2 regions of the Nocardia sp. NPDC127526 genome follow, and region 2 is predicted to be linked to the other one. Evidence: predicted binding sites of a transcription regulator. Region 2 holds the regulator's gene; the other holds the start of a gene.
The links. Region 2 encodes HspR, which represses chaperone genes until heat shock. Its sites were predicted from a motif close to ANNTGAGTNNNNNNNACTCANNT; they were not measured.

Region 1 (15,073 bases), on a different contig from region 2:
CGGTGCTGATCCAGGTGAGTCCGCAGCACACGCGGCGGTCCGGGATGCGGACCCGGTGGCCGAGGGATTCGATCAATTCGACGGCCGCCCAGGCGATCTCGGGGTCGAAGGCGTCGGTGAAGGTGTCGGCCCACAACATGACGCCCGCTGTCATCCCGGCCGCTGTCATCCCGGCCTCCGTCATCCCAGCCTCCGTCATCCCGGCCTCCGTCATCCCGGCGTGCTGTTGGCCGGGATCCACCCTGCGCCGCTGTGGATTCCGGCCGAAAGCACGCCGGAATGACGAAGAGGCGAGCGTGGGGACGGGTCGGCGCGGGTCGATTCCCGCTGTGCGCAGGCCGATTCGGCGGAGTGGGCCCGCGGCCGTGAGGGCGTTGAGTACGCGGGGCATGCGGGTGGCGGCGGAGAGCCATTGCGGGAGGCGGCCGAGGGTGTAGTGGTCGATGGGGCGCGGGCGGCCCCGATAGCGGCGGTACAGGGTCTCGGATTTGTAGGTGGCCATATCCACGCCGGCCGGGCAGTCGGAGTGACATGCCTTGCAGGACAGGCACAGATCGAGGGATTCGGCGACGGCGTCGTCGCGCCAGTCGAGCGCCCCTCGCACGACCTCTTGCAGGACGCGGGCACGGCCGCGGGTGCTGTCCTTCTCATCGGCGGTGGCCAGGTAGGACGGGCACATGAAGCCGCCGGAGGCGCGGGTGTCGGCCCGGCATTTGCCGACCCCCACGCAACGGTGCACGGCAGTGGCGATATCGCCGTCCTCCGGATACACGAACCCACCGGCGATGGGCACCGGACGCAGACCCACCAAGCGCAGGTCCGTGTCGATGGGATTGGGATCGACCAGGACACCCGGGTTCAGCACATTATCGGGATCGAACAGCGCCTTGAATCCGGCGAAGGCGCGCAACGCCTCCTCGGAGTACATGTAGCGCAACAGTTCCGAGCGGGCGCGGCCGTCGCCGTGCTCACCGGAGAGCGAGCCGCCGAATTTCACCACCTGCCGGGCGGCGTCCTCCAGAAAGGCCCGGAAGCGTTGCGGCGCATCGGCTATCGGCAGATCCAGGCGGACGTGGATGCAGCCGTCGCCGAAATGCCCGTACAACAGGCCGTCGACGCCGTGCTCGCGGGTCAGCTGCTCGAATTCGCGCAGATAGTCGCCCAGCCGATCGGGGGGAACCGCGGCGTCCTCCCAGCCCGGCCAGGCCGGATGCCCATCGGGGGTGCGGCCCGCCAGGCCCGCCCCGTCGGCGCGAATACCCCAGAGTGCTTGCGCCTCGGTCTTGTCCACGACGATGCGGGAGTCGACCGCGTGCACCGAACGGCGCAGCTGTTCGGCGGTGTCGCGGGCCGCCCCCGCGGTCTCGGCCGCGAGCTCGACCAGCAGCCAGCCGCCGCCGCGCGGTAGGTCCGGCACCGCGCCGCGATGGGTGCGCACGACATCCACCAGGCGCGCGTCCATCCCCTCGACCGCGATCGGCCCGACGGCCATGACGGCGGCGATATCGTCGGCGGCCTTGGGCATATCGGGATAGCCCAGCACCACCAGCACGGTGGCGGCCGGTACCGGCACCAGCTCGACCGTCGCCTCCAGCAGCAGGCCACAGGTCCCCTCGGTGCCGACGAAGGCCTTGGCGATCGACGAACCCCGTTCCGGCAGCAGATGTTCCAGTCCGTAGCCGGAGGCCTGCCGCTCGAAGCGACCGAGTTCGGTGCGGATCATCGCGAGATTCGCGCGGGTGAACGCGTCCAGTCCCGGGACTGCGGACAGGTCGGCTCCGAGCCGCCGCTCCACGCCGCCGCCGTCGAGAATCCGCAACTCCCGCACGGTGTCGGAGGTGCGCCCCCAGGCCACCGCGCGCGGGCCGCAGGCATTGTTGCCGATCATCCCGCCGAGCGTGCACCGATTCTGCGTCGAGGGATCCGGCCCGAAACGCAGCCCGTGTGGTGCGGCCCGGCGTTGCAGCGCCGCCAGGACGACGCCGGGTTGCACCCGTGCGCTGCGCCGCTCGGTATCGACGTCGAGAATCGCGTTCATATGCCTGCTGAAGTCCAGCACCAGTCCGGGCCCGATGGCATTGCCCGCCACCGAGGTTCCGCCGCCCCGGGCGGTGACCGCCAGCCCCTCGGCGCGCGCGAAGGCCAGGGTCGCCGCCACATCGGCGGCATCGCGCGGAAACACCACCGCCGTGGGCGGCAGACGGTAGTTCGAGGCATCCGACGAGTACTCGGCGCGGCGGCGCGGTGAGGCATCGACCTCGCCCGCGAGCACGCCGCGCAATGCCTGCTCCACCCGCGCCTTCTCTACCGGCGCGACACCGGCCCGCTCCACCGAATCGGTCACGCGGCCAGCCTAAGCGCCTGGCCGGCGGATCTCCTCGTCGTCCGGCGCGCTCCTGGTCACGTCGAATGCATTCCTGCGATTCGGCTCTCGGCGAATGCACCGCACACGGGCCGCGGGGCGACCACAATGGATCAATCCACCCGTCCGAGGGGGCATATATGAGTCTCACCGCAGACGATGTCCACGATGTGGCCTTCCGCAAGCCGCCGTTCGGGGTGCGCGGCTATCGCGAGAGCGATGTGGACGCCTTCCTCGACCGGGTGGAGGCCACCCTGCGCGGCGCCGACCATCTCACCGCCGCCGATGTGCGCGAGGCCGCGTTCCGCAGACCGCCGTTCGGGCAGCGCGGCTACGACGAGACCGAAGTGGACGCGTTTCTGGACGTGGTCGAACGGACCCTCGCCGGATAGCGGTTCGCTCTGGGCGAACTCCGCCGCCCGCCGGAAGCACTTGATCTGAACCATTGTTGAGGTCTTAGTGTCGGTGGCCTGGGGTTCGATGGAGCTCCGACGGTGAGGAGTGCGGGATGAGTATGGAATCCGTGGCGTGGAATCAGCTGTACCGGCAGATGAACGCGCCGACCGAGCAGCGGCCGCTGCGGCTGGTGACCGCCCGGCGGATTCTGGCGTTCGCCAAGCCGCACCATCGGCGACTGGCGGCCTTCCTGGTGTTCAGCATCGCCTCGGCGCTGCTGGCGGTGGCCACCCCGGTGCTGGCCGGCGAGGTGGTCGACGCCATCGTGGGCGGCGGCGCCGCGCGCACGGTGATCATGCTGGCGGTGATCATCGCGGTGGTGGCGGTGCTGGACGCCGGGCTCGGACTCGTCATCCGGTGGCTGTCGTCCCGCATCGGGGAAGGACTGATCTTCGATCTGCGGACGGCCGTCTTCGATCACGTGCAGAAGATGCCGATCGCCTTCTTCACGCGCACCCGGACCGGCGCACTGGTGAGCCGGCTCAACAATGACGTTATCGGGGCGCAGCGGGCCTTCAGCTCCACACTGTCGGGCGTGGTCACCAATGTGGTCACGCTGCTGCTCACCCTGGTCGTCATGCTGCGCCTGTCCTGGCAGATCACGCTGCTGGCGCTGGTGCTGCTCCCGGTGTTCATCCTGCCCGCGCGGCGCATGGGTGAGCGGCTGGCCACCATTCAGCGCGAGGCCAGCGGGCTGAACGCGGCCATGAGCACGCAGATGACCGAGCGCTTCTCCGCCCCGGGCGCGACCCTGGTGAAGCTGTTCGGCCGGCCGCGCCAGGAGTCCGCGGAATTCGCGGTGCGGGCCGGGCGGGTGCGCGATATCGGGGTGCGCACCGCCATGCTGCAGACCATGTTCGTCACCGCGCTCACGCTGGTGTCGGCGCTGGCCCTGGCGCTGGTGTACGGGCTCGGCGGCTACCTGGCGCTGAAAGGCAGGCTGGAACCCGGTGCGGTGGTGGCGCTTTCGCTGCTGCTGACCCGGCTGTACTCGCCGCTCACCGCGCTCGCCAGCGCCCGGGTGGACATCATGTCGGCCATGGTGAGCTTCGAGCGGGTCTTCGAGGTGCTGGATCTGAAGCCGCTCATCGAGGACGCGCCCGATGCGAAATCCGTTCCGGACGGGCCGGTGTCGGTGGAGCTGGATCGGGTGAGCTTCGGCTACCCGTCCGCGGACAAGGTGTCGCTGGCCTCGCTGGAGGATGTGGCGACCCTCGACACCCGCGGCGGCGAGGAAGTGCTGCACGAGGTCTCGCTGCGCGCCGAACCCGGGCAGATGGTGGCACTGGTCGGTTCCTCCGGGGCCGGGAAATCCACCATCGCCCAACTGGTTTCGCGGCTCTACGATATCGACTCCGGCGCGGTGCGCCTGGGCGGCGCGGATGTGCGGACGCTGACCGGCCGCTCCATCCAGGACACCGTCGGCCTGGTCACCCAGGACGGGCATCTGTTCCACGACACCATTCGCGCCAACCTGCTGCTGGCCCGGCCCGAGGCCACCGAGGCGGAGCTGTGGGACGCCTTGCAGCGGGCCCGGTTACGCGATCTCATCGCCGCTCTGCCCGATGGGCTGGACACCGTGGTCGGGGAGCGCGGCTACCGGCTCTCCGGCGGCGAGCGGCAGCGGCTGACCATTGCCCGGCTGCTGCTCAAGCAGCCGCGCGTGGTGATCCTCGACGAGGCCACCGCCTCCCTGGACTCCACCTCCGAGGCGGCCGTGCAGGAGGCGCTGGGCGAAGCCCTCGCCGGACGGACCGCGCTGGTGATCGCGCACCGGCTGTCCACCATCCGCAATGCCGACCAGATCGTGGTGCTCGAGCACGGGCGCATCGTGGAGCGCGGCACCCACACCCAGCTGCTGGCCGCGGGCGGCCGCTACACCGAGCTGTACCGCACCCAGTTCGCCGACGTCAGCGAACCGGCCGCCGCTTAGGGCGGAAAGCCGGACCGGCGGGCAACGCGTCGCGCTCTCCGCGTGGCGCGTTTGCCGGACCGGCAAAAGAAGTAGTCCGCCGCCGACTCTCGCGGATAACGTCGAGAGCATGGGCGCACATACTCACGGGCATTCGCATGGGCACGGGCACTCGCACGGACACGGCCACGGGCATACCCGGGACGGCATCGACTGGGCCGCGAAGATCGCCCACCTGCAGCAGGACGACGCGATGGCGGAGACCGCCGCGGCGCGCATCGCGGAACGGTTGATCGGGCTGCCGCGCGTGGACGGCGAGCGGCCCACGATCGTGGATATCGGCGCCGGCGCCGGGGGACAGAGCGCCGCCTTCGCGCGTGAGCTCGCCGGGCGCGGCGGCGGGCGGCTGATCATTGCCGACGCGGTGCCGGAATTGCTCGAGGTGGCCCGCAAGGCGGCGGAGACCACCCTCGGCGACGACGACCGGGTCACGATCGAAACCCTGCTCGTGGACGCCACCTCCGACGAGGTGGTGCGCACCGTGCCCGCGGCCGATGTGGTGTGGGCCTCGCGCATGGTGCATCACCTGCCCGATCAGCAGGACGGGGTGGACCGGCTGGCGAAGCTGGTGCGGCCCGGCGGGTGGCTGGCCCTGGCCGAGGGCGGGCTGCCGACCCGTTGCCTGCCTTGGGATCTCGGCGTCGGCACGCCGGGCCTGGAGGATCGGCTGCTGGCGCTGCGCGATGAGCGTTTCGGCCGCATGCGCGCCGAGATCCCGGAGGCGGTGCCGATGCCCTACGGCTGGGGCACGGCCCTGGCCAAGGCTGGTCTCGACGCGGTGACCTCGTTCAGCGTCCTCACCGATCATCCGGCCCCCGCCACCCCCGCGATTCGCGAAACCGTCACGGCCCGGCTGGATTCCATGCGCGAGCACGTGGGCGAGGAACTCGGCGCGGCGGATCGCGCGACCCTCGAGGCGCTGCTCGATCCGGCGGCCGACACGTACATCGGCAAGCGCGAGGACGTCTACCTGCTCGGCGCGGTCACCGTGCACCTGGGCCGTCGCTGAATCCGCATCCGCCGCCGCGGCGCTCGCGGCCGGAGCGACATCGGGATGTGACCGTACTGTTAGACACCGGAAGGTCCGAAAAGTCCAGCTGTACGGCATAATTCGACTTCCCTGGCATCGCCAAGATCATCGTTTCACATGCCGGGGAAGGAGTTTCGGTGAGCCGTACCACAGCACAGTCACGCCCTGAGGCGCTCTGGCGCATGCCCGTCTCCGGGCGTCCCCGGCAGCCGGTGGAGGAACCACCGCTGCGGCTGCGGGTCGACGGCGGGACGGCGCGCACCGACGACCAGTGGACCGTACCGAAAACTCTTTTCGCCGAGTCGGTTTCCGGCAAACTGGTGATCGACTTCACGCGGGCGCACTGCGTGCGGCGCGAGATCGACGTGCACGTGCGCGCCGGAGCGGGGGCGATCGTCATGATCGTGCCGCGGGGCTGGCGCATCGACCTGGACGGCGTGCAACGCGGCGGCGGCACCGTGACGAACAAGGTGACGCTGCCGCGCTTCCCGGGCGCTCCGTTGATCCGGGTGCAGGGACAGGTGGAGACCGGAACGGTCAAGGCGCGCTATGCGTATCGCTCCCCGCTGAACTGGTTCCGCCGTTCCCGTTGAGCTCTCGTTCCACACTGCGGGCGGTGCCCTGCGCGACGGCGCAGAGCACCGCCTCGCCCGCGGCGCTGTCGGCGAATATCTCGCAGCGGCAGACGGCCTGGCGGCGCGTGGCATCGATGACGGTGGCCTCGGCGCGCAATCGCGCCCCCGCGGCCGGGCGCAGATAGGTGATGGTGAAACCACCGGTCAGCACATTCGCGCCGAGCACCGTGCCCGCCGCATAGGTGAGGGCATTGTCGGCCGCGTAGGCCAGGACGCCGCCATGTACATACCCGAACTGCTGGCCGAGCTCCGGCCGGATGGGAATCTCCAGAGTGGCGCGGCCATTGCCGAATGCGGTCAGCTCCGCGCCGACCAACTGGCTGAACGGCTGGGCCGCAAGGACTTTCCGGCCCAGGTCGAGATCCAGTTCTACAGTCATCACTTCACTTTCCGGTCGGTTCGGGAGTTCGGAGCGCCTGCCAGGCGGCGTCGGCCAGCTGCGGGGCCACCTCGATCGGCGCGGTGACGAATTCACCGCCGAGCCAGTGCCGCGAGTACACCTGCGCGGGACCCAGCCACAGCGCGTAGAGCAGGTCGAAGTCGAGTTCACGCACCGCGCCGTAGCCGGCGTGGGTACGCCACCAGCGGGCGACGCCGCGCATGAACTCCCGATTGCCGTCGCTGTCGCGCACGCCCGGCGGCCGGGCGGAGGTGAGCACCTTCGCGCGGTACTGGTTCTCGCTCACCCAGCGCAGATGCTCGGTGACGCCGGCGCGCACCCCGGCCTCGGCGTCGGCGCTGTCGCGCACCGCCGCCCAGAAATGGCGCTGATAGTCCTCCAGTGCGAAGGCCCACACCTGCCGGTACAGCTCGGCCTTGTCCGGGAAGTGGTGATACAGCGCGCCGACACTGGCTCCGGCCGCGGCGCGAATCTGGGTGAGCGTGGCATCGAGAGTCCCCTGTTCGGCGAACTGGCGTTCGGCCGCCAGCAGCAACCGATCTCGAATCTTCATGCCCAGAATTTAGTTCTGTTTCGGCGGGCAGCACAACCCCCTTTCCCGACATTTCGGCAGACCATGCGGTATGACGGAGGGGTGGCGCGCTGGCTGTTGCACGTCGACCTCGACCAATTCCAGGCCGCGGTCGAATTCCGGCGGCATCCGGAACTGCGCGGGCAGCCGGTCATCGTGGGCGGGAACGGAGATCCGGCCGAACCGCGGAAGGTGGTGTCCTGCGCGTCCTATCCGGCGCGGGCCTTCGGGGTGCGGGCCGGGATGCCCTTGCGAACGGCCCTGCGAATCTGCCCGGACGGGGTGTTCCTGCCGCAGGATCTGGCCACCTACGCGGAGGCGTCCGAGGAGATCATGGCGCTGCTGCGGACCTTTCCGGGGCGGGTGGAGGTGCTCGGCTTCGACGAAGCCTTCCTGGCCGCCGATACCGATGATCCGGAGCAGCTGGCGCGCGAGATTCGCACGGCCATCGAAGAATTGGGGCTGACCTGCGCGGTCGGCATCGGGGACAACAAGACCCGGGCCAAACTCGCCACCGGGTTCGCCAAGGCGGTGGGCAAATCCGGCGACGCCGCGGCGGAGGCCGCGGGCGGGGCGGGCATCTTCCGGCTCACCGCCGACAACTGGGTCGAGCTCATGGCGCACCGGCCGACCACGGCGCTGTGGGGGATCGGGGCGCGCATCGCGAAACGCATGAGCGCCCTGGGCATCGAGACGGTCGCCGATCTGGCGGCGGCGGACCGGGAGCGGCTGGCGGCGGAATTCGGGCCCAATACCGGACCGTATCTGTGGGTACTCGGACACGGTGCGGGTGACACCGATATCGCCGAACCCCGGGAACCGGTGGGACACAGCAGGTCCGAGACGTTTCCCGAGGATCTCACCGAGATCGCCGACCTCGACGCGGCCATTGCCCGGCTGGCCGCCCAGGTCGCGGAGGACACCTTCGCGGACGGGCGCGCCATCGGACGGGTCGGGGTGACGGTGCGGACCAAGACGTTCTTCACCCGCACCAAACAACGCAAGCTGCCGCGGCCCACCGCCGATGTGGACGAGGTCGTGCGGACCGCGCTGGAGGTCCTGCACCGGTTCGAGCTGGACCGGCCCATCCGATTGCTCGGCGTGCGCGTCGAATTCGCCCCGGGCATGCGGTGATCGACGCGTTTGACATGCTGTGGTCAGGCATCCGACGGAAGGCACCCATTCGATGACCCACCAGTACGAGAACATTCTGTTCGCGCAGGACGGGCCCATTGCCCGCATCACCCTCAACCGGCCCAATGCCGCCAACGGCATCAATCAGGCCCTGGCCGATGAGCTGGCGCAGGCCGCCGCCTACTGCTCCGATGATCCGGCCGTCAAGGTCGTGGTGCTGACCGGGGCCGGGAAGTTCTTCTCCGCCGGCGGTGACGTGCGGGCCATGGCGGCCGCCGACGACACCGGCGCGTTCATCGACAAGCTGGCCGAGACCCTGCACCACGCGGTGTCCTCGTTCGCGCGCATGGACGCGCTGCTCATCACCGCCGTCAACGGCACCGCCGCCGGGGCGGGCCTGAGCCTGGCCATTGCCGGTGATCTGGTGGTCGCGGCCGAATCCGCGTCGTTCACCATGTCCTACACCAAGGTCGGGCTCAGCCCCGACGGCGGCGCGTCCTACTATCTGCCGCGCCTGATCGGCGTGCGCCGCACCCAGGACCTCATGCTCACCAACCGGGTGCTCACCGCGAACGAGGCGCTCGACTGGCAGCTGCTGCACCGGGTGGTGCCCGATGCCGAACTCGCCGGAGCCGTCGAGGAACTGGCGCAGCAGTTCGCGAGCGGCCCCAAGCTGTCCAATGCCAATGTGAAGAAGCTGCTGCTGGTGTCCTCGCAGCACACCCTCGAAGAACAGCTCGGCACCGAGGCCGCGTTCATCACGCACTGCGCGGAATCGGCCGACGGCGCCGAGGGCATCGCCGCGTTCCTGGGCAAGCGGGCGCCCAAGTTCGCCTGATCAGCTCTTCAGGAATTCGAGAATGTCGGCGTTCACTTGCGCCGCATGACTGATGTACAGGCCGTGCCCGGCATCCGGGTACTCCTTGTAGACCGCATGCGGCACCAGCTTGACGGCCTGCCGGCTGGCGACGTCGATGGGGATCGACTGGTCCGGAATGCCGTGCAGCAGCAGCACGGGCAGCGTGAGGGCGGCGACGTCGGCCCGATGGTCGGCGGTGAAGATCTCGCGCTGCATGACCAGCGCCGCATACGGCGCGGCCTGCATGCAGCGCTGCATTTCCGCATCCATGACCGCTTGGGACACACCGGTTCCCATGTGGGTGGCGAAGTAGCCCTGCCCCCGGTCGGCGTACCACTTCGGCCGGTCGGCGCGGAACTGCGCCTGCGAGGCCTCCAGCGCCGCCCGCGGCACGCCGGCCGGATTGTCCGCGGTCTGGCACATGAACGGAATGGCGGGCGCCAGCAAGGCGATTCGCGCAATGCGGTCCTGCCCGTGCCGGGCCAGGTAGCGCACCACCTCACCGCCGCCCGCCGAATGCGCGACCAAGATTACGTCCGCTCCACCTCCCTGCGCTTGCAAGTCGAGATGCTCGATCAACGCCGCCAGATCGTCGGCGCGGGTGTCCACGTCGTAGCCGGTGGACGGCCGGTCCGACCGGCCGTGACCGCGGCGATCCACCAGCACGCAGCGATAGCCCTGCTCCAGGAAGAACGGCACCTGGTACTCCCACATATCGCTGTGCAGCGACCAGCCCGCCACGAACAGCAGCGGCGTGCCGGTGCCGTAGTCCTCATAGGCGAGGGTGGTGCCGTCGGTGGTCTGGAAGAATCCCATATCTGCTGCGCTCCTTAGCGTTTCGCTTGCTGATCTCAGACTGCCGGAGCCCGGGAACGAAAGCGATTACGCGCGAGGTAAAGCTGTGAATCCATCGCAAGACGGGCCTGGCCGGCAGCGCCGGTCTTATGCTCGGTCAATGGAGTTCCAGGCGATGGTGGCCCACGAAACGGACAGCGGTATCGCACTCATCCGCGAAACGGTGAACGACGACTTCCATGGGCCCGGCGATGTGACGATCAAGGTTCATTACTCGGGCGCGAACTACAAAGACGGCCTGGCCATCACCCCCAAGGGCGGTGTGATTCGCGAGTATCCGCTCATCCCGGGCATCGATCTCACCGGCGAGGTGGTCACCTCCGGGAATCCGGACTTCGCCCCGGGTGATCTGGTCGTGGCCCACGGTTATGAGCTGGGCGTCTCGCATCACGGCGGCTACACCGAGTACGCCAAGGTCCCGGCCGAATGGGTGGTGAAGCTCGAGGGCCTGACGCCCCGCGAGGCCGCCGCCATCGGCACGGCGGGGTTCACCGCGGCCATGAGCGTGCAAGCCCTGCTCGACCACGGCCTGACCCCGGCCGCCGGTCCGGTTCTCGTCACCGGCGCCACCGGCGGCGTGGGCAGTGTGGCGGTGGACATTCTGTCCGGTCTCGGCTTCGAGGTGGTCGCCTCCACCGGCAAGATCGGCGCCGGCGAACTCCTCGAAACCCTGGGCGCCGCTTCGGTCATCGGCCGCCTGCCCGCCGCAGGCGAGAAGCTGCGCCCGCTCGGCAAGGCGCAATGGGCCGCGGCGGTGGACAGCGTCGGCGGCCAGTCGCTCGCCCACATTCTCAGCACGATCAAGTACGGCGGCGCGGCCGCGGTCAGCGGTCTCACCGGTGGTCCGGAGCTCCCGACCACCGTCATGCCGTTCATCCTGCGCGGGGTCTCCCTGCTCGGCATCGACTCGGCCCATATGCCCATCGCGGCCCGCCGCGAACTGTGGGCCCGCCTCGGCAAGGACCTGAAGCCGGCGCATCTGAGCCTGCTCGAGAACTACGCGCCCATCACCGAGGCCGAATCCGTGCTCCGCTCCATCCTGGAGGGCACCCACTCCGGGCGCACCGTGCTCGGAGTGGCCGGGGAGTTCTGAGACGGCCACGAAATACGAACGGACCGCGCGGGTTTCGGTTTCATGTGAAACAAGCGCGGTCCGTTGCTATTCGGTTGTGCTATCGCGTCCCGCCCGTCAGGCGGTGGCGCTCAGGGCCGGACGGTCGAGCTCGGACTCGATGACCGGTTCGATGGCGTAGGCCAGGATGTCGGCCACGTCGGCGACGGGGCGCACATCCAGGGCGGCCAGCACCTCGGCCGGGACCTCGTCGAGATCCGGTTCATTGCGGGCCGGGATGAAGACGGTCTTCAGTCCGGCGCGCTGCGCGGCCAGCAGCTTCTGCTTCACGCCGCCGATGGGCAGGACGCGGCCGTTCAGCGTGACCTCGCCGGTCATGCCGACATCGCCGCGAACCTGCCGGCCCAGGGCCAGCGACACCAGGGCGGTGACCATGGTGACGCCCGCGGACGGACCGTCCTTCGGGACCGCGCCCGCCGGGAAGTGGATGTGGATATTGCGATCCAGCACCTTCGGCTCGATGCCGATCTCCTCCAGGTGGGAGCGGACGTAGGTCAGGGCGATCTGCGCCGACTCCTTCATGACGTCGCCGAGCTGGCCGGTCAGGGTCAGCGAGCGATCGCCCTCGGCCGCATTGGCCTCGATGTAGAGGACATCGCCGCCGGCGCCCGTCACCGCCAGACCGGTCGCCACGCCGGGGACCGCGGTGCGTTCCACCGAATCCGGGGTGAAGCGGGGACGGCCCAGGAACTCCGTCAGGTTGTCCAGGCCGATGACGATGGAACCGGTGTCGTAACCCAGATCCTTGTCGTAGCCCAGGCTTTCGGAGTCGGCGAGATCCGCCGATTCCGACAGCTTGGTCGCCGCCTTGCGCAGCGCCTTGGCGATGAGCCGTTCCATTTGCCGCACACCGGCTTCCCGGGTGTAGTTGGCGGCGATCTCGCGCAGCGCCTCCTCGGTGATCGAAACCTCCTCGGCGGTCAGGGCATTGCGCTCCAACTGCCGCGGAATGAGGAAGTCGCGGGCGATGGCGACCTTGTCCGCCTCGGTGTAGCCGTCCACGGTGATCAGTTCCATGCGGTCCAGCAGCGGGCCGGGAATGGTCTCCATGACATTGGCGGTGGCGATGAACAGGACATCGGACAGGTCCAGGTCCAGATCCAGGTAGTGGTCGCGGAAGGTGTGGTTCTGCGCCGGGTCCAGAACCTCGAGCAGGGCCGCCGCGGGATCGCCGCGGAAGTCCGAGCCGACCTTGTCGATCTCGTCCAGCAGGACGACCGGGTTCATGGAACCGGCCTCCTTCATGGCGCGCACGATGCGGCCGGGCAGGGCGCCGACATAGGTGCGGCGGTGACCGCGGATCTCGGCCTCGTCGCGGACGCCGCCCAGGGCGACGCGCACGAACTTGCGGCCCAGCGCGCGGGCGACCGATTCACCCAGCGAGGTCTTGCCCACGCCGGGCGGGCCGACCAGCACCAGCACCGCGCCGGAGCCACGGCCGCCGACCACCTCCAGATTGCGGGCGGCGCGGCGGGCGCGCACGGCCAGGTACTCGACCATGCGGTCCTTGACCTCGTCCAGGCCGTGATGATCCGCGTCCAGCACCGCGCGGGCCGCCGAGACATCGGTGCTGTCGGTGGTTTTCACGGTCCAGGGCAGGTCCAGGACGGTGTCCAGCCAGGTGCGGATCCAGCCCGATTCCGGGCTCTGATCGCTGGCCCGCTCCAACCGGCCCACCTCGCGCAGCGCGGCCTCGCGAATGTCCTCGGGCAGGTCGGCGTTCTCGATGCGGGTGCGGTAGTCGTCGGCGCCGTCCGGCTCGTCCTCGCCCAGCTCCTTGCGAATGGCGTTGAGCTGCTGGCGGAGCAGGAATTCGCGCTGGCTCTTCTCGACGCCCTCGCGCACATCCTCGCTGATCTTCTCGCTGACCTCGGTCTCGGCGATGTGCTGCTTGGTCCACTCGATGAGCTTGGTCAAACGGACCGTGGTGTCGACGGTTTCGAGCAGTTCCCGCTTCTGCTCATTGCTCAGGTACGGCGCCCACCCGGCGGTGTCGGCAATGGCGGACGGCTCGGACAGCTGGTTCACGGCGTCGATGACCTGCCAGGCCTCGCGGCGCTGCAGGACGGCGACGACCAGCTTCTTGTATTCGGCCGCGAGCTCGGTGGTGCGGCCGTCGGCGGCGGGCGCCTCGACGGGCTCGGCCTCCACCCACAGCGCGGCGCCCGGGCCGGTCACCCCGTGCCCGATCTTGGCGCGGCCCTCGGCCTTGAGCACGGCGGCGGGCGCGCCACCGCGCATGCGCCCCACCTGTTCGATGGTGGCGACCACGCCGTAGGTGGCGTAGCCCTCGTCCAGCCGCGGCGCGACCAACACCTGGTTGACCTTGCCCGCCCGCGCGGCATCGATAGCGGCCTGCGCGGATTCGTCCAACTCGATCGGCACGATCATGCCGGGCAGCACGATCGGATCGGTCAGGAACAGGACCGGCAGGTTCTGTGGTGTTGTCACGACTTCGACCCCTTCCAAGGTTGAGCGATACCTACTCAACCCCGGCCCCGGTGGTCTTGTTCCAGCCCGCTGTTCGCCCCGGGCGAACAAGGGGAAGTGCTATTTCTATCAATATGTAAACGATCATTATTATGACGATCATTTCTGATACGATCAGAACCATGTTCCGTAAGACCTGGCTGCTCCGGTTGTCGATCGCCGCCGGGTGCGTCATCGCACTCGCGCTGTCCGCGGGGGCCTGGGTCGTCGTCGCGAACGACTTCGCCTTCACCGAGCGACGGGTCACCATCCCGGGGCCCGGGCAGGACCTACAGGGCACCTTGGTGATGCCCGAGGATCAGCGCGGTCCCGCCGGACTCGTCGTATTCGTGCACGGTGACGGGCCCGCCGACGCCGGTCGCGACGACTTCTATCGGCCGCTCTGGGAATCGTTCGCGCGGGCCGGGTACGCGTCGCTGGCCTGGGACAAGCCCGGAATCAATGGCGCGCCCGGGAATTGGCTCGAGCAGTCCATGCACGATCGGGCCGTGGAGACCGAGGCCGCCATTGCCTGGGCGGCGGCGCGCGACGATATCGATCCGCGGCGCATCGGGATGTGGGGGATCAGCCAGGCGGGATGGGTGCTGCCCGAGGTGGCGGTGCGGCATCCGGAATTGCAGTTCATGATCCTGGCCGGGCCCGCCATCAACTGGTTGCGGCAGGGTGAGTACAACACCAATGCCGAACTGCGGCACCGGAATGCGTCCGAGGCCGAGATCGTGGCGGCGCATGATCGTCGCACCGCCGTGCTGGGGTTGCTGCGCGCGGGCGCGTCCTATGAGCAGTACCTCGCCGCGGGAATCGACGACGACCCGATGTCCGCCGACCGCTGGCGGTTCGCTGGTCGGAACTACCTCTCCGATGTCAGCGAGTATCTGCCGCGACTTCGGATTCCGGTGCTGCTCGCGCTCGGTGAACAGGACCTGAATGTGGATGTCGCCGAAACCGCCCGCGTCTACCGGGAATTGGCGCCGGCCGGGTTGCTCACCGTCCGGAGGTATCCGGACGCCTCGCACAACATCGTCAAGGCGGAGCTGGACAACGACCAGGGTGTGCGATCGGTGCTGGTCGCGGTGTTCGCGCCGCGTTCGCTGTACGCGCCCGGATATCTGGACGACCTGCGGGAATACGCCGAACAGCAGGAACCCTCGACAGTCAGGAGCTCGAAATGAAAGTC
Region 2 (15,073 bases):
GGATTCCTGCACCAGGACCTGCTCGGCATAGCCGCCGGAGGCCGCCGCCGACAATCCGGTCAGCTGCGGCTGCCGGCCGTTGCGAATGACGGGCAGCGCCACCACCGGCGTGCCGGAGGTCCAGCGGCGGCGCGTCTTCGGCCCGTAATCGACCACCTCGCCGACGAATTCGTGACCCATGACCACGCTCTGATCCGAGCGCATGAAGTGGTCGTAGCCGGTGGCGGCGGCGAGGTCGGCGAGTTCGTCGCAGTGCCTGCGGGCGTGCAGATCGGATCCGCAGATACCGCAGCGCAGCACGTTGATCAGCACTTGGCCCGGGCCCGGGGTGAGGGCCGGCAGCTCCTCCACCTGGAATTCGCCCTTGGTACACGTGACTGCGCGCATGACTCGCTCCTGTCGAAAGACGGTGACAAGGCTGGATTCTGCCGGAGTCAGACCAGCTGGGGCTCCGCATCGGCGAGTTCGGCTTCGTGCGATTCGAAGCGGGCGTCCCGGGGCAGCGCGAGGAAGCCCAGGCACATCAGGGCCATCAGGCCGATGCCCCATTTCAGCGTGAAATCGAAGGTGTGCGAGAAGTTCACGGCATTGGCTTCCAGGCCCGCCTCGGCGAGGGTGCGGGCGAGGGCGGGATCGCCGTCGCCGGTCCGGCAGCTGTCGGGGACCGCGGACGGATCCACCTCGGCGGACCGATCCCGCACGCAGGCCCGGAAATTGGCGAGAATCTCGTCCTGCACCGGCGTGGGCAGTCCGGCGGTCGCCAGCTCGACTCGGGTCTGCGTTTCCACCGCGTCCACCCCGCGCCCGGAATCGTTATCCAGCTGCGCGAAGAACACGATGCCGACCAGCGCCACGCCGAGCGCCATGCCCATCTGCTGCCCGGTATTGAGCAGCCCGGACGCCGCACCGGCCTCGCGACCGGGAATCTGCCCCAGCAGCATGTCGATGGTCGGCGCCACCACGAACCCGAAGCCGATACCGGTCACGATGAGCGGCAAGGCCATCTGCCACGAGCTGAAATCGGATTCGTAGCGCGCCGCCAGCCAGCCGTAGAGCCCGAATCCCGCGATCGTCACCAGTCCGCCGCCCAGCAGCACCCAGCGGCCGAACTTCGGCGCCAGCACGCTCACCGAGACCCCGGCGCCGATGCCCGCGCCGACCGCGAACAGCACCGAGGTCAATCCGGCGCGCATGGGCGACCAGCCCAGGCCGGCCTGCATGAACAGGCTCCACACCAGGAAGAATCCGCCGAAGCCGATCCAGAACAGCAGCCAGCTCGCCAGGCCCACGGTGAACGGCCGGGAGCGGAACAGCTCGACATCGATGAGCGGGGAGCCGATGGTGCGCGCTCGCCACCGCTCGTAGACGCCGAACACCGCGAAGACCGCCAGCGAGGCCGCGATCATGACGAAAGTCCAGGCGGGCCAATCCAATCGGCGGCCCTCGGTGAGCGGGTACACCAGCAGCAGCACGGCGGAGACGGCCAGCACCATGCCGATGATGTCCAGCCGCGGCGGCTGCGCCGACCGCGAATCCCGCATGACCACGGCGGCCGCGACGAGCCCGAGAATGCCGATCGGAATGTTCACCAGGAAGATCGGCCGCCAGCCCAGGCCGAACAGATCCCACTGCACCAGCAGCCCGCCCAGCGCCAGGCCGACCGCGGACGCGGAACCGCCGACACCGCTGTAGATGGCAATGGCCTTGGCGCGCTCGGCTTTCGGGAAGGTGACCCGGATGATGGCCAGAATCTGCGGCACCATGAGCCCGGCCATGGCGCCCTGTGCGAACCGGGAGGCAATGAGCATGGCGGGATCGGTGCTGAGCCCGCAGGCCGCCGAGGCGAGGGTGAATCCGGCCATGCCGAGCAGGAACAACCGCTTGCGGCCGTAGATGTCGCCGAGCCGGCCGCCGGTGATCAGCACCGCCGCGAAGGACAGCACATAGGCGGCGATGATCCATTCGATCTGCGAGTACTCGGCTTTCAGATCGTTCTGAATGCTCGGTATCGCCACATTGACGATGGTGACGTCGAGCAGGTCCATGAACCCGGCGGCCAGGACGACGGCGAAGGCTATCCAGCGGCGGGGGTCGAGTGTTGTGGGGTCGGTGTCGGTGTCCACGGCGGTCTCTCTTCGATTCGGTGCGGGTGGGCGACGCCTCAAACTATGCACCTGAAGTGATTATCCCGCAATATGGCAATCATGAATTGTGCATTCAGGTACGCTGGGTCGGTGACCGATACCGCGCCCGGCTATCCGCCGCTGTACAACCACGCCGCATTCCTGTTCGGGCAGTTGGGAAGTCACACCGCCTATCGCTTCACCGACCTGCTCGCCCCGCTCGGCATCAAACCGCCGCAGTTCGGCACGCTGCGGATTCTCGAGGCCAATGACGGACTTTCGCAGCAGCAGTTGTGCGAGGCGCTCGGCATCCATCGCAATGTGATGGTCGGGCTCGTCGACGATCTGGAGAAACGCGGACTCGTGGAACGGCGCAAGCACCCCACCGACCGGCGCGCGCACGCCGTGCACCTGCTCCCGGCCGCCGCCGCGATTCTGGCCCGCGCGGAGGAATTGGTCACCGGGCTGGACGCGGAACTGCTCGCGCCGCTGGATCCGGGCGAGCGGACCGCGCTGGTCGAACTGCTGCAGCGGGTCGCCGTCGGCAATGGGCTCACGCCCGGCATTCATCCCGGCCTGACCGCCGACCGGGCCGAATCACCCTGTGACGAGCGTCACTGAAAGGCCGAGTCACAGCCGCGGATTCGGTGTGTCCAACCAGGTGAAGGCAATTCACCCGGAAGGAACACCTCCCATGGCCACCATCGACATCCTTGACTCGTACATCAACTACACCGACGTCGGCAGCGGTGACATCCCCGTCGTCTTCCTGCACGGCAACCCGACCTCGTCCTACATCTGGCGCAATGTGATTCCGCATGTGAGCGGTGAAACCCGGGTGCTGGCACCGGATCTCATCGGCATGGGCGACTCCGGAAAGCCGGACAGCGACTACCGCTTCGCCGACCACGCCCGCTACCTCGACGCCTGGTTCGACGCGCTCGGCCTGGATCAGGTGGTCATCGTCGGCCACGACTGGGGCGGCGCGCTCGGAATGCACTGGGCGGCACGGCATCCCGAACGGGTGCGCGGCATCGCGGTGGTGGAGACCTTCCTCCGCCCGCTCGAATGGTCGGATATGCCGCCGCAGGGCGCGGAGCTGTTCCGCCGCTTCCGTTCCCCCGAGGGCGAGGAGATGGTCCTCGAACGCAATATGTTCATCGAGTTCAACCTCCCCGCCTCCACCCGCAACCTGTCCCAGGAAGCCCTCGAGGCATACCGCAAGCCCTACCCGACCCCGGAATCGCGCAAGCCGATGCTGGTGTGGCCGCGCGAATTCCCGCTCGGCGGCGAACCGGCCGACGTGGTCGCCATCGTCGAGGACTACGGCCGCTGGATGGCGGACTCGCCGGAGATCCCCAAGCTGGTCATGGCCGTCGAGCACGGTGTCGGCCTCGGGGCCGGGGAAGTGATCGACTGGGCGGCGCGGACCTTCGCATCCGTCGAGCTCGCGAATATCGGCCCGGCCGGACACCACTGCCCCGAGGACCAGCCCGACGCCATCGGCACCGCGGTCGCGGAATGGATCCGGCGGCACGCGCTCACCACGTCCGGCGTTGTAGCCTGAAATCGCCGTGGCAGGGCTGATCGCGGGGCGGACCTAGTGGATCGCGCCCCGCGATCCCTTTCCGGCGTGCCGGTGCGCTTTCCGGTGTGCCTGTGCGGCACTCGAACTCAGGGCTTGCGGAGCGCGGTTCGCGCATCGAGGCTGGCAGTATGCAGATCGAAGCGGACGGCGATCGCGGCCCGGACAGCGCCGAACGGGACCTGGTCGCCCGGGCCGTGGCCGGGGATTCCACCGCCGTCGGCGACATCGTCCGGCAGTTGCAGGACCCCATCTACCGGCTGGCGCTGCGCATGGTGTGGCGGCCCGCCGACGCCGAGGACGCCACCCAGGAGATCCTGCTGCGGGCGGTCGGCAAGCTGGATACCTGGCGGGGTGAGGCGAAGCTGCTCACCTGGGCGTACCGGATCGGCGTCAACTATCTGATCAACCTGAACCGGCGGACCCCGCAGGAGGCGCGGCAGCTCAGCCTGGACGAGTTCAGCGAGGGTCTGAAAGACGGCCTGGCGGAAGAGGATTACCGCGGCCCCGAATCCACGCTGCTCACCCACGAGGTGCGGCTCAACTGCAGCCAGGCCATGCTGCAATGCCTGGCCCGCGAGGAACGCGTCGCCTTCGTACTCTCCGATGTGTTCGAACTGAATTCCACCGAGGCCGCCTGGATCGCCGACACCACCCCGGCCGCATATCGAAAGCGGTTGGAGCGAGCCAAGAAACGGCTCGGCAATTTCCTCACCCGGACCTGCGGGCTGTCGAATCCGGACGCCTTCTGCAAGTGCTCGCGGCGGGTGGGCAAGGCCCTGGAACTCGGCCGCGTGGACCCGCGCCGCCCCGCCTTCGCGGCGCATCCGATCACGCCGGGCGGGCGCAGCGTCGAGGAGGCGGAACGGCAGATGGTGCGGTTGCACGATGCGGCCGCCGTCATCGGCGCGCATCCGGATTACGCGGCGCCGCGGGCGCGCATGGAGGCGATCGGCAGCCTGCTCCGCTCCGGCCGGTTTCCCCTGCTGGAATGAACCGCCGCTCCGGGCATTCCCGCCCCGGCAGCGTGCATTCCCGGCCCGCCAGTGGGTACGCGCACGGTGGAAGGGCAGGTGCACCATGCATTCACCAGAAATCGTCCGCGCGCTACTCGACCGAGCCGGAACCAGCTACGCCCGGGAAGCCGGCATCAAACTGGCCGACAAGCCCGCTCCGCTGTTCCAGCTGCTGATCCTCTCCCAACTGCTCAGCACCCGGATCTCCGCCGACATCGCCGTGGCCGCCGCCCGCGAACTCATCGGCAGCGGCTACAACACCACCCACCGCGTCGCCGACGCCGAATGGCAGGAGCTGGTCGACGCCCTCGGCCGCGCCCGCTACCGCCGCTACGACGAGTCCACCGCCACCCGCCTCGGCGCCAATGTCGCCTTCCTCCTGGACGAATACCACGGCGACCTGCGCCGACTGGCGGCCGAAGCCGACAACCAGCCCTGCCGCCTGGCCCAGCTCCTCCAGCAGTTCCAGGGCATCGGCCCGACCGGCGCCGAGATCTTCCTCCGCGAAGTCCAGGACACCTGGACCTGGATCCGCCCGCACTTCGACGAACGCGCCCTGAAGGGAGCCGCCGAACTCAACCTCCCCACCGACCCGCAAGCCCTGGACGACCTGTGCCCCGACGGCCGCACCGCCGACCTCGCCGCCGCCCTGGTCCGCGTCACCCTCGACCACGACCTCGCGGAGGAGGTCCTCGCCGCCGTCCGCTGAGTGCGACCCGCCTGCCGCCGCGCGGCGGACACGACCCAGTACCGCGCGCCGGTCCCGTCATTCCGGCGTGCGGTTGGCCGGAATCCACCGCATTGCTGGAGATCCCGGCCAAAAGCACGCCGGGATGACGGAGTGGCTCACGCCGGGATGACGGCGTGGCTCACGCCGGGATCGTGAAAGCGGCTCGTGCCGGGATGCCGAGAGGGATTCGCGTCGGGTGACGAGGGATCTCCGTCCACGTGCTGGGCGGTCGGGACGGGCTTTTACCTCGTACGACGTGGGTTCCCGCGAATGTTGTCTTTCGGTGCGCATCGGGGGCGGGGCGGATCTACGATTCGGGCGTGAGTGCGAGTTCGGCCGGGGCGTCGGGGGAGGCGGGTGCGGCCGGGCGGGTGCGGGCGCGGGATATCGATCGGGTGAATGTGCGGGGGCGGCTGGATGCCGCCTATGAGGAGGGGCAGCTCACTGCCGAGGAGTATCACGAGCGGTCGGAGGCGGCGGGGCGGGCGCAGACGTTGGGGGAGCTGCGCGAGCTGGTGGGGGACTTGCAGCAGTCGGCGGGGACCGCGGATCTCGGACTGCCGGAGGCGAAACAGGCGCGGGCGCGGCGGCGGGCGGGGGTGTATCCGGGGCATGTGCGGGCCCGGGACGCGGATCGGGCTGCGACCAGTGCGATTTTGGATGCGGCGCACGGGGATGGGCAGTTGTCGGCGGACGATCATCGGACGATGGTCGAATTGGCCGCGGGGGCACGGACTCTGGGCGATCTGGAGGCGCTGACGGCGGATTTGCAGCGGGCGGCGGACGCGCCCGAACCGCCGCGGCCGCCGGGGGCGCGGCGGCGGCCCTGGTTCGGCGCGGCGGTGACGGCGGCGGCGGTCGCCGCGGCGGTGGGCATGTTCGTGTGGGTGGACCGGCCCGCCGCGCAACCGGCCGGTGCGCCGGCGGTGGACCTCGGGGTGATCGAGCCGCTGGTGGTGCCGACGCCGAATCTGCTGACGGCGGAAGGCATTACACACTTCCGGGAGGTGTATCGCGCCAAGTTCGGTGACACGCTGGTCGATGGTCTGGATCTGTTCGACGAGCATGCGAGCCTGACGCGTGCGGTGCCCGGTCAGCCGAATCGGAAGGTGGAATACCGATACCGGGGCGGATTCGAGCAGTCGAACTCGGTCGCCACGCGCGAAACGACCACCGCCGTATTCGATCTCGCCGCATTGGACGTGGCCGCGCTGGCCACGCTGATAGCCGACGCACCCACGCTGCTGCGGGTCGACGGCGGCACGCTGAGCCATCTCAGCTTCGAACCCGACCCGGCTTTCGCCGACGACGGCGCCGGACCGCTCGTCTCGGTCTACGTGAGCAACAAGTTTCAGGAATACGGTCACCTCTACGCGACCCCGGCGGGCGTCGTCGTGCGCAGCTGGCCGTTCCAGCGATAGGCGGCGAGATGACCGAGAATCGACGCCACGCCAAGCTGCGGGTCCGCGACGCCGACCGCGTGGACGCGTGCGCGCTGCTCGACGCCGCCCGGGCCGAAGGCGAGCTGACCGAGGCCGAGCACACGCAGCGCACGGCGAAAGCCATGCGCGCCCAGACTTTCGGAGATCTCGACCGGCTGATCCACGACTTGCAGATTCCGCGCAATCTGGCCGATGCGCCGGTGGTGCGGGTGGATCGGCGCAAACCGTCGCTGCGCTGGCAGGCGGCGGGGGTCGTGGTCGTGGTGGCCGCCCTGCTCGGCGCGCTGGGCGGGTGCGTGGCCCGCACGACCGCGTCGAATCCGCCGCTGCCGGACCCCACCACCGGGCCGGGGATCGCGAGTTTCCTTGCGGCGTACCGGGATCGGTACGGGGACCTGATGGTGGACGAGGTGAGCCTGTATCCGGAATACGTGCTGGCCGAGCGTGCCACGAGTGATCCGGAACGCGCCGAGGACATCTACTACAACGCGTCCGGCTTCCGGATCGACAGCACCTCGCGCGACGATTCGACGACCCCGCTGGATCTGGCGACCCTCGATGTGGCGAAGCTGGCGCGCCTGATCGCCGGAGCCCCGCAGACCCTGGGCGTGCCCGGCGGCGAGATCACCCACGTGCTCATCGATCGCACGCCGGGTGCGAATCTCACCGATCCGAACTCGACCGTCACCGCAGCGACCGTCGCCATCTACGCCAAGGACGGCCCCCGGTCCGGGCATATGACGCTGACCCTGGCCGGTGAGCCCCTCTCGGTGTATCCCGCCGACAAATGACCCCCGGGCTCCGGGGAGAATTTTTCGCACGCCTGGGAATAGGCGACGTGCATCACCCGTTGGAGCTGTTCAGACAAGGTTGAGCGGGTACGACTCAAGTTCAGCTTGCACTCGGAGCAATCCGGAGGCAGGATTGAGCCGACCACGCTCAGTGTTACTTGCTGAGGACTGTGTAAGTACGTCAACCAGGAGGAATCACCATGGCTCGTGCGGTCGGTATCGACCTCGGGACCACGAACTCGGTCATCGCTGTTCTCGAAGGCGGTGAGCCGGTCGTCGTCGCCAACTCGGAAGGATCGCGCACCACCCCGTCCGTTGTCGCATTCGCGAAGAACGGTGAGGTGCTCGTCGGTCAGCCCGCCAAGAACCAGGCCGTCACCAATGTCGACCGCACCATCCGGTCCGTCAAGCGCCACATGGGCGAGGACTGGTCGGTCGAGATCGACGGCAAGAAGTACACCCCGCAGGAGATCTCCGCGCGCACGCTCATGAAGCTGAAGCGCGATGCCGAGGCCTACCTGGGTGAAGAGATCACCGACGCCGTGATCACCGTCCCCGCCTACTTCGAGGACGCGCAGCGCCAGGCCACCAAGGAGGCCGGCCAGATCGCGGGCCTGAACGTGCTTCGCATCGTCAACGAGCCCACCGCCGCCGCGCTGGCGTACGGCCTGGACAAGGGCGACAAGGAACAGACCATCCTGGTCTTCGACCTCGGCGGCGGCACCTTCGACGTCTCGCTGCTGGAGATCGGCGAGGGCGTCGTCGAGGTCCGCGCCACCTCCGGTGACAACCACCTCGGTGGCGACGACTGGGACGAGCGCATCGTGCAGTGGCTGGTCGACAAGTTCAAGGGCACCTCGGGCATCGACCTGACCAAGGACAAGATGGCCATGCAGCGGCTGCGGGAGGCCGCGGAGAAGGCCAAGATCGAGCTGTCGTCCTCGCAGTCGACCTCGATCAACCTGCCCTACATCACCGTCGACGCGGACAAGAACCCGCTGTTCCTGGACGAGCAGCTGACCCGCGCCGAGTTCCAGAAGATCACCTCCGATCTGCTGGACCGCACCCGCAAGCCGTTCCAGTCCGTCATCAAGGACGCCGGCATCTCCGTGAGCGATATCGACCACGTGGTGCTCGTCGGCGGCTCGACCCGCATGCCCGCCGTCTCCGAGCTCGTCAAGGAGCTGACCGGCGGCAAGGAGCCCAACAAGGGTGTGAACCCGGACGAGGTCGTCGCCATCGGCGCCGCCCTGCAGGCCGGTGTGCTCAAGGGTGAGGTCAAGGACGTCCTGCTGCTCGATGTCACCCCGCTGTCGCTGGGCATCGAGACCAAGGGCGGCGTGATGACCAAGCTCATCGAGCGCAACACCACCATTCCGACCAAGCGCTCGGAGACCTTCACCACGGCCGACGACAACCAGCCGTCCGTGCAGATCCAGGTCTACCAGGGTGAGCGCGAGATCGCCTCGCACAACAAGCTGCTCGGCTCCTTCGAGCTGACCGGCATCCCGCCGGCCCCGCGCGGCGTGCCGCAGATCGAGGTCACCTTCGACATCGACGCCAATGGCATCGTGCACGTCACCGCCAAGGACAAGGGCACCGGCAAGGAGAACACGATCAAGATCCAGGACGGCTCCGGCCTGTCCAAGGAGGAGATCGACCGCATGGTGAAGGACGCCGAGGCGCACGCGGCCGAGGACAAGGCGCGTCGCGAGGAGGCGGAGACCCGCAACCAGGCCGAGTCGCTGGTGCACCAGACCGAGAAGTTCATCAAGGACAACGAGGACAAGGTCCCGGCCGAGGTCAAGACCAAGGTCGAGGCGGCCATCGCGGAGGCCAACGAGGCGCTCAAGGGCACCGATATCGCGGTCATCAAGACCGCGGTGGAGAAGCTCGCGACCGAGTCGCAGGCGCTGGGCCAGGCCATCTACGAGGCCGCGGGCGCCGAGCAGGCCGCCCAGGGCAATGGCGCGGCCGCGCCGGAGTCCGATGACACCGTGGTCGACGCCGAGGTCGTCGAGGAGCCGGAGAAGAAGTGACCAAGCCGAACCCGGAAGAAGAGCCGGTCATCATCGACGATGTCGTTGATCCGCTCGCGGGTCAGGTTGGCGAGGCCGCGGCGGAGTCCTCCGCCGCGGCTTCGGCCGCGGATGACATTGCCACGAGCGAGGATTCGCTCGCGGACGCCATCAGCGCCGAACTCGCCGAGCGCACCTCCGACCTGCAGCGGCTGACCGCCGAATACGCCAACTACCGCCGCCGCGTCGAGCGCGACCGCCAGGCCACCATCGAAACCGCCAAGGCGTCGGTGGTCAGCGAATTGCTCGGCGTGCTCGACGATCTCGACCGCGCCCGCGCGCACGGCGACCTGGAGACCGGACCGCTCAAGTCGGTCGCGGACAAACTGGTCACCGCCCTGCAGAAACAGGGACTCGTCGACTTCGGTTCGGAGGGTGAGCCTTTCGACCCGACCCTGCACGAGGCCGTCCAGCACGAGGGCTCCGGACACGATCCGGTGATCGGCATGGTCATGCGCAAGGGCTACAAGTTCGGCGATCGCGTCTTGCGCCACGCGCTGGTCGGCGTCACCGACGGCGTAGCGGAACAGACCGGCAGCGCATCGGATTCGACGAACGCCGGCTCCGATGCCGCTGCTACCGAGTAATACGAGTAATCCGAGAGGAGGAGATGCCCGGTGAATCGGGAGTGGCTCGAGAAGGACTTCTACAAGGAGCTGGGTGTTTCCTCCAGCGCCACCCAGGACGAGGTCAAGAAGGCCTATCGCAAGCTCGCCCGGGATCTGCATCCGGACAAGAATCCGGGAGATGCCAAGGCGGAGGAGCGATTCAAGGCCGTCAGCGAGGCGCATGCCGTGCTGTCGGATCCGGAGAAGCGCAAGGAGTACGACGAGGCCCGCCGGCTCTTCGCGAGCGGCGGCTACGGCCGCGGCGGCTTCTCGCCCGGCGGCGGCTACGGCCAGCCGGGCGGGTTCTCCGGTGAGTTCAACCTGGGCGATATCTTCGGCGGCGCCGGTGCGACCGCCGGGGACGGCGGTCTCGGCGATATCCTCGGCGGCCTGTTCAATCGCGGCGGCGCCCGCACCTCGTCGCGCCCGCGGCGCGGCAGCGATGTGGAGACCGAGACGACCCTGGGCTTCCGCGAGGCCGCCCAGGGCGTGACGGTCCCGCTGCGGATGACCAGCCCGGCGGCGTGCACCACCTGCCACGGCAGCGGCGCCAAGCCGGGCACCAGTCCGCGAGTCTGCCCGCACTGCAATGGTTCCGGCGTGATCAGCCGCAATCAGGGTGCGTTCGGATTCAGCGAGCCGTGCGAGGACTGCCGGGGCACCGGGTCGATCATCGACGATCCGTGCGGCGACTGCCGCGGCACCGGCATCCAGAACCGGACCCGCACCATTACCGTCCGCATTCCCCCGGGTGTGCGCGACGGACAGCGGATCCGGCTGGCCGGTCAGGGCGAGGCGGGCCTGCGCGGTGCGCCTCCGGGCGATCTGTATGTCACCGTGCATGTCAGCCAGGACAAGGTGTTCGGCCGCAATGGCGACGACCTGACCCTGGTGCTGCCGGTGAGTTACAGCGAATTGGTGCTGGGCACAACGGTTTCGGTGCCGACCCTGGACGGCCGCGTTGGCGTCAAGGTGCCGCCGGGCACCGCGGACGGCCGTACCCTGCGGGTGCGCGGCCGCGGCGTGCCCAAGCGGGGCGGCGGCGGTGCGGGCGATCTGCTGGTCACGGTGAAGGTCGCGATCCCGCAGAAACTGGACGACAATGCCACCGAGGCGCTGCGGCGCTATGCGGAGGCGGAGAAGGAAAGTGGCTTCGATCCGCGTGCCGGATGGGCAGGTGCGTAAATGAGTTCCGATCCGAAAAAGGCCGAGGCGCAGTACTTCCTGATCTCGGTGGCCGCGCAGCTGGCGGGCATGCACGCCCAGACGCTGCGCACCTATGACCGGCTGGGCCTGGTCTCGCCGCAGCGCACCTCCGGCGGCGGCCGGCGCTACTCGAACCGGGATGTGGAGCTGCTCCGCGAGGTGCAGCGCCTGTCCCAGGACGAGGGCGTCAACCTGGCGGGCATCAAACGGATCATCGAACTCACCAATCAGGTCGAGGAGCTGCAGCACCGGGTCGCGGAGTTGGCCGCCGAGGTGGAAAGACTCCGGTCGGGGTACCGCCCCGACCTGACTCCCGCCCCGCGTAGCACCGCGCTCGTGGTGTGGCAGCCGCGCAATCGGCGGCACTCGCAGTAGGCGGTACGCACCGCGGGTAGCGGAAAAGGTGCGGGGGCTTCGGCTCTCGCACCTTTTTTGATGAGTTGGGGTTGGGCGGAAATAGATACAGACCGGACGGTTATTGAATTATTCCGTTTGTGAGTTTTGTCCTTGTGAGACAAGGCAATTAATGTGCGAGCGAGGTTGCGGTGCGGTCGCTGAGTTTCTGAGTCTTGCAAAACGGATCTCGCAAGATCGGCGAGTGAAACCCCGTGTCTCTCGGCGTGTTCCAGGTGAACAGTCTGTTTTCAGGTAAATAACCCTGCGCTGTCCTCAATTTAAGGGAATTACAGGCGTGTTGTTGAAACGTCCCGTTCCGTTGCTGGCAAACCTCACCTACACTTGCTTGGCAACGGCTGCTGTCGAGTGTCCCGCAGCACTGCACTCGCCGGCCTCGCCCGTGTTCGAGTGCGAAATGGGGTTGTGACACAAATGGATTCGCGGACCGTCGCATTGATTAGAACGACGTTCAAGGCGGTTGCTGCGGAGGAAGGCGGCCCCGAAAAACTCGCACGATCGTTCTACGCCATCCTTTTCACGGATTACCCACAAGTTCGCGACTTCTTCCCGGCCGCCCTCGACGCCCAGCGCGACCGGCTGGTCCGGGCCATCGCCTATGTGGTCGACCGCCTGGAGGAACCGGACAAACTACTGCCCTTCCTCGCCCAGCTCGGGCGCGACCATCGCAAATACGGTGTGGTTGCCGAACATTATGCGGCCGTGGGGAAATCGCTCAAGACCGCCATGCAGGCCTATGCCGGCACCGAGATGTGGACCGACGAGGTCGACCGCGCCTGGGACGAGGGCATCGGCGTCATCGCCGACACCATGATCGGCGCCGCCGAGCAGGAGGGCACCCCGCCGGTCTGGACCGGCACCGTCACAGAACACCGCGAGGTGCTGCGCAATCTCGCCGTGGTGCGCTTGAAGCTGGACCAGCCCATGCAGTACGCGGCCGGGCAGTACATGAGCGTGCAGATCCCGTCCCGGCCGCGCATGTGGCGCTACCTGTCCCCGGCCATACCGGCCAATGCCAGCGGCGAACTGGAATTCCACATTCGCGGCGTCACCGGCGGCTGGGTCAGCCCGGCCATGGTCGGGCACACCCGGGTCGGCGAGCAGTGGCTGATCGGCTCGCCGCTGGGCGGGCTCGGCGTGCCGCGCAATACTCGCCGCAAGATGCTCATGATCGGCTGCGGCACCGGGATCGCCCCGCTGCGCGCCCAGCTCATGGCCATGACCGCGCGGCGCTCCAATCCCAAGGTGGATCTGTTCGTCGGCGGGCATTACCCGTGCGATCTCTACGATCTGGAGATCCTGAGTCAGCTGGCGCGCGCCAACAAGTGGCTCAGCGTCAACCCGGTCACCGAGAGCAATGAGAACCCGTGGTGGCATTTCGCGGATTCCGATGAGCCCAAGGAGCTTCCGGGCTTACAGCCACGGCGGGTAGGTCAGATCGGCAAGATCGTGGCGGGATTCGGGCCCTGGGCGGATCGTGACGTGCAGATCGTCGGTTCACCTTCCATGGTGCAGACCACCAAGTTCCGGCTCATGGCCGCGGGCACCCCGACCCAGAACATTCGCCACGACCCGCTGTTCTGAGCAGTTCCCCTCGTCATTCCGGGATGACGGGCGTCTCAAAACCCTTCGTATCGAATGTTTTCGCGCGGCGTCCCGGTCGCGATGAGGCGATCGACCACGGCCTGCACCTGACCGGAATTGCCGCACACCAGGATCTGCTGGTGATCGAAGGGCGCGAATCGTGCGACGGCCTCGGCGAGTGTCCCGGGCAGCATTTCCTCCGGCTGGAAGCCGACATCCACCTTGCACGCCTCGTACCAGGCATCGGCGCGGCTGGGATCGTGCTCGTCCTGCACCACCGGAAGCACTGTGAGCCAAGGGAATTGCTCGGTCAGCAGATAGAGCATGTCGGCGGCGTAGAGGTCGCGCGGGTAGCGTCCGCCGAGGAACAGGGTGAGGTTCGGCGGTGTAGCGCGGCGGGACAGGTCCAGCAGCAGCGCGCGCAGCGGGGCCAGGCCGATGCCGTCGGCGATCATGACGATCTCGGTGGCGTCCTCGTCCACCGTGAGCCAGCCGCCCGGATTGCTGATCCGCCATTCGTCCCCGGCGCGGGTGTCCGATACCAGCGAACCGCTGCACCAGCCGCCGGGCACGGTGCGCACATGGAATTCCAGCTTGCCGTCCAGCGAGGGCGGCAGGGCGGAATACAAGCGCCGCGCGATATTCGGATGCTGCGGCGTGCGCACCTCCATCGACTGCCCGGCCGCGAACGGCACGAACTCGCCGATCAGCCGGATCACCGTGAGGTCCTCGCGCAGCCGGTGCGCGCCCACCACGGTCGCCGACCATTCCCCGTCCGCGGCGCCGGGCCCGGGCGCGGACGGAGCCGCGGTCCGGGCCGCGGCCGGATGCCCGTCCGGCGGCGGGGTATCCGGTGTGACGATGGGTAGTTCGTCGGTATCGGCGTAGGACGGCACCGCCTTGATGATCGGGAACTCGTCGGTATCGTCCGGGCCGCGCGTCAAGGCAAACTCCTGATCATCGAAATATGTTGTGCTACACCGAATCCCGAATCTAGACGGGATCGGACATGATGTTCCGCTCCGGGGTGCCCACCGCGAGCAGCGCCCGCTTGGTATCGGCGATCATGCGGGCCGACCCGGCGATCTGGATCTGCCGATCCGCCCAGGCGCCGAAACTGGCCACCACCGCGCCCAGGTTACCGATGAGCCGCCGGTGCATGCCGAACGGCGTCTCGGCCGGCGGATACGGATGCCACCAGGGGTTGGTTTCGTTCTCGCACACCGGAATCACGGTCAGCCACGGATTGCTCTGCGAGAGCTGCCACATGTTCTCCACATCGTAGAGATCGCAGGGGTAGCGCCCGCCCATGAACAGGTGCACGCGCGGATTGATGCCGCGCCGCCCCATCTCGATCAGCTGGGCGCGAATCGGCGCGATGCCGGTGCCCGAGCTGATCATGAGCACATCCTTGCGGCTGCTCAGATCCACGTGCAGGCCGCCCAGCGGCGCGGCGATCATCCAGCGGTCGCCGACCTTGGTCTCGTTCACGATGG

Region 1: lon (endopeptidase La) is a predicted target of HspR. The motif match lies at 13,876-13,898, and genes of this name have one in related genera.

What each region holds. Positions count from the first base shown of each region.
Region 1 covers NZ_JBHXVO010000003.1:81,927-96,999, forward strand. The annotation lists gene ACFVIV_RS06525 (FAD-binding and (Fe-S)-binding domain-containing protein) at 1-2,344, opposite strand, end outside; gene ACFVIV_RS06530 (DivIVA domain-containing protein) at 2,503-2,754, shown strand; gene ACFVIV_RS06535 (ABC transporter ATP-binding protein) at 2,871-4,751, shown strand; gene ACFVIV_RS06540 (class I SAM-dependent methyltransferase) at 4,861-5,799, shown strand; gene ACFVIV_RS06545 (hypothetical protein) at 5,958-6,413, shown strand; gene ACFVIV_RS06550 (PaaI family thioesterase) at 6,358-6,834, opposite strand; gene ACFVIV_RS06555 (TetR/AcrR family transcriptional regulator) at 6,839-7,408, opposite strand; gene ACFVIV_RS06560 (DNA polymerase IV) at 7,472-8,560, shown strand; gene ACFVIV_RS06565 (enoyl-CoA hydratase/isomerase family protein) at 8,613-9,398, shown strand; gene ACFVIV_RS06570 (alpha/beta fold hydrolase) at 9,399-10,235, opposite strand; gene ACFVIV_RS06575 (oxidoreductase) at 10,375-11,367, shown strand; gene lon (endopeptidase La) at 11,464-13,797, opposite strand; gene ACFVIV_RS06585 (alpha/beta hydrolase family protein) at 14,019-15,068, shown strand; gene ACFVIV_RS06590 (saccharopine dehydrogenase family protein) at 15,065-15,073, shown strand, end outside.
Region 2 covers NZ_JBHXVO010000008.1:149,363-164,435, reverse strand. The annotation lists gene ACFVIV_RS16975 (zinc-binding dehydrogenase) at 1-387, opposite strand, end outside; gene ACFVIV_RS16970 (MFS transporter) at 435-2,123, opposite strand; gene ACFVIV_RS16965 (MarR family winged helix-turn-helix transcriptional regulator) at 2,235-2,744, shown strand; gene ACFVIV_RS16960 (haloalkane dehalogenase) at 2,818-3,690, shown strand; gene ACFVIV_RS16955 (RNA polymerase sigma factor) at 3,840-4,703, shown strand; gene ACFVIV_RS16950 (endonuclease) at 4,789-5,433, shown strand; gene ACFVIV_RS16945 (DUF1707 domain-containing protein) at 5,775-6,875, shown strand; gene ACFVIV_RS16940 (DUF1707 domain-containing protein) at 6,884-7,687, shown strand; gene dnaK (molecular chaperone DnaK) at 7,888-9,726, shown strand; gene grpE (nucleotide exchange factor GrpE) at 9,723-10,352, shown strand; gene dnaJ (molecular chaperone DnaJ) at 10,383-11,558, shown strand; gene ACFVIV_RS16920 (heat shock protein transcriptional repressor HspR) at 11,559-11,954, shown strand; gene ACFVIV_RS16915 (globin domain-containing protein) at 12,408-13,577, shown strand; gene ACFVIV_RS16910 (FAD-binding oxidoreductase) at 13,613-14,332, opposite strand; gene ACFVIV_RS16905 (globin domain-containing protein) at 14,571-15,073, opposite strand, start outside.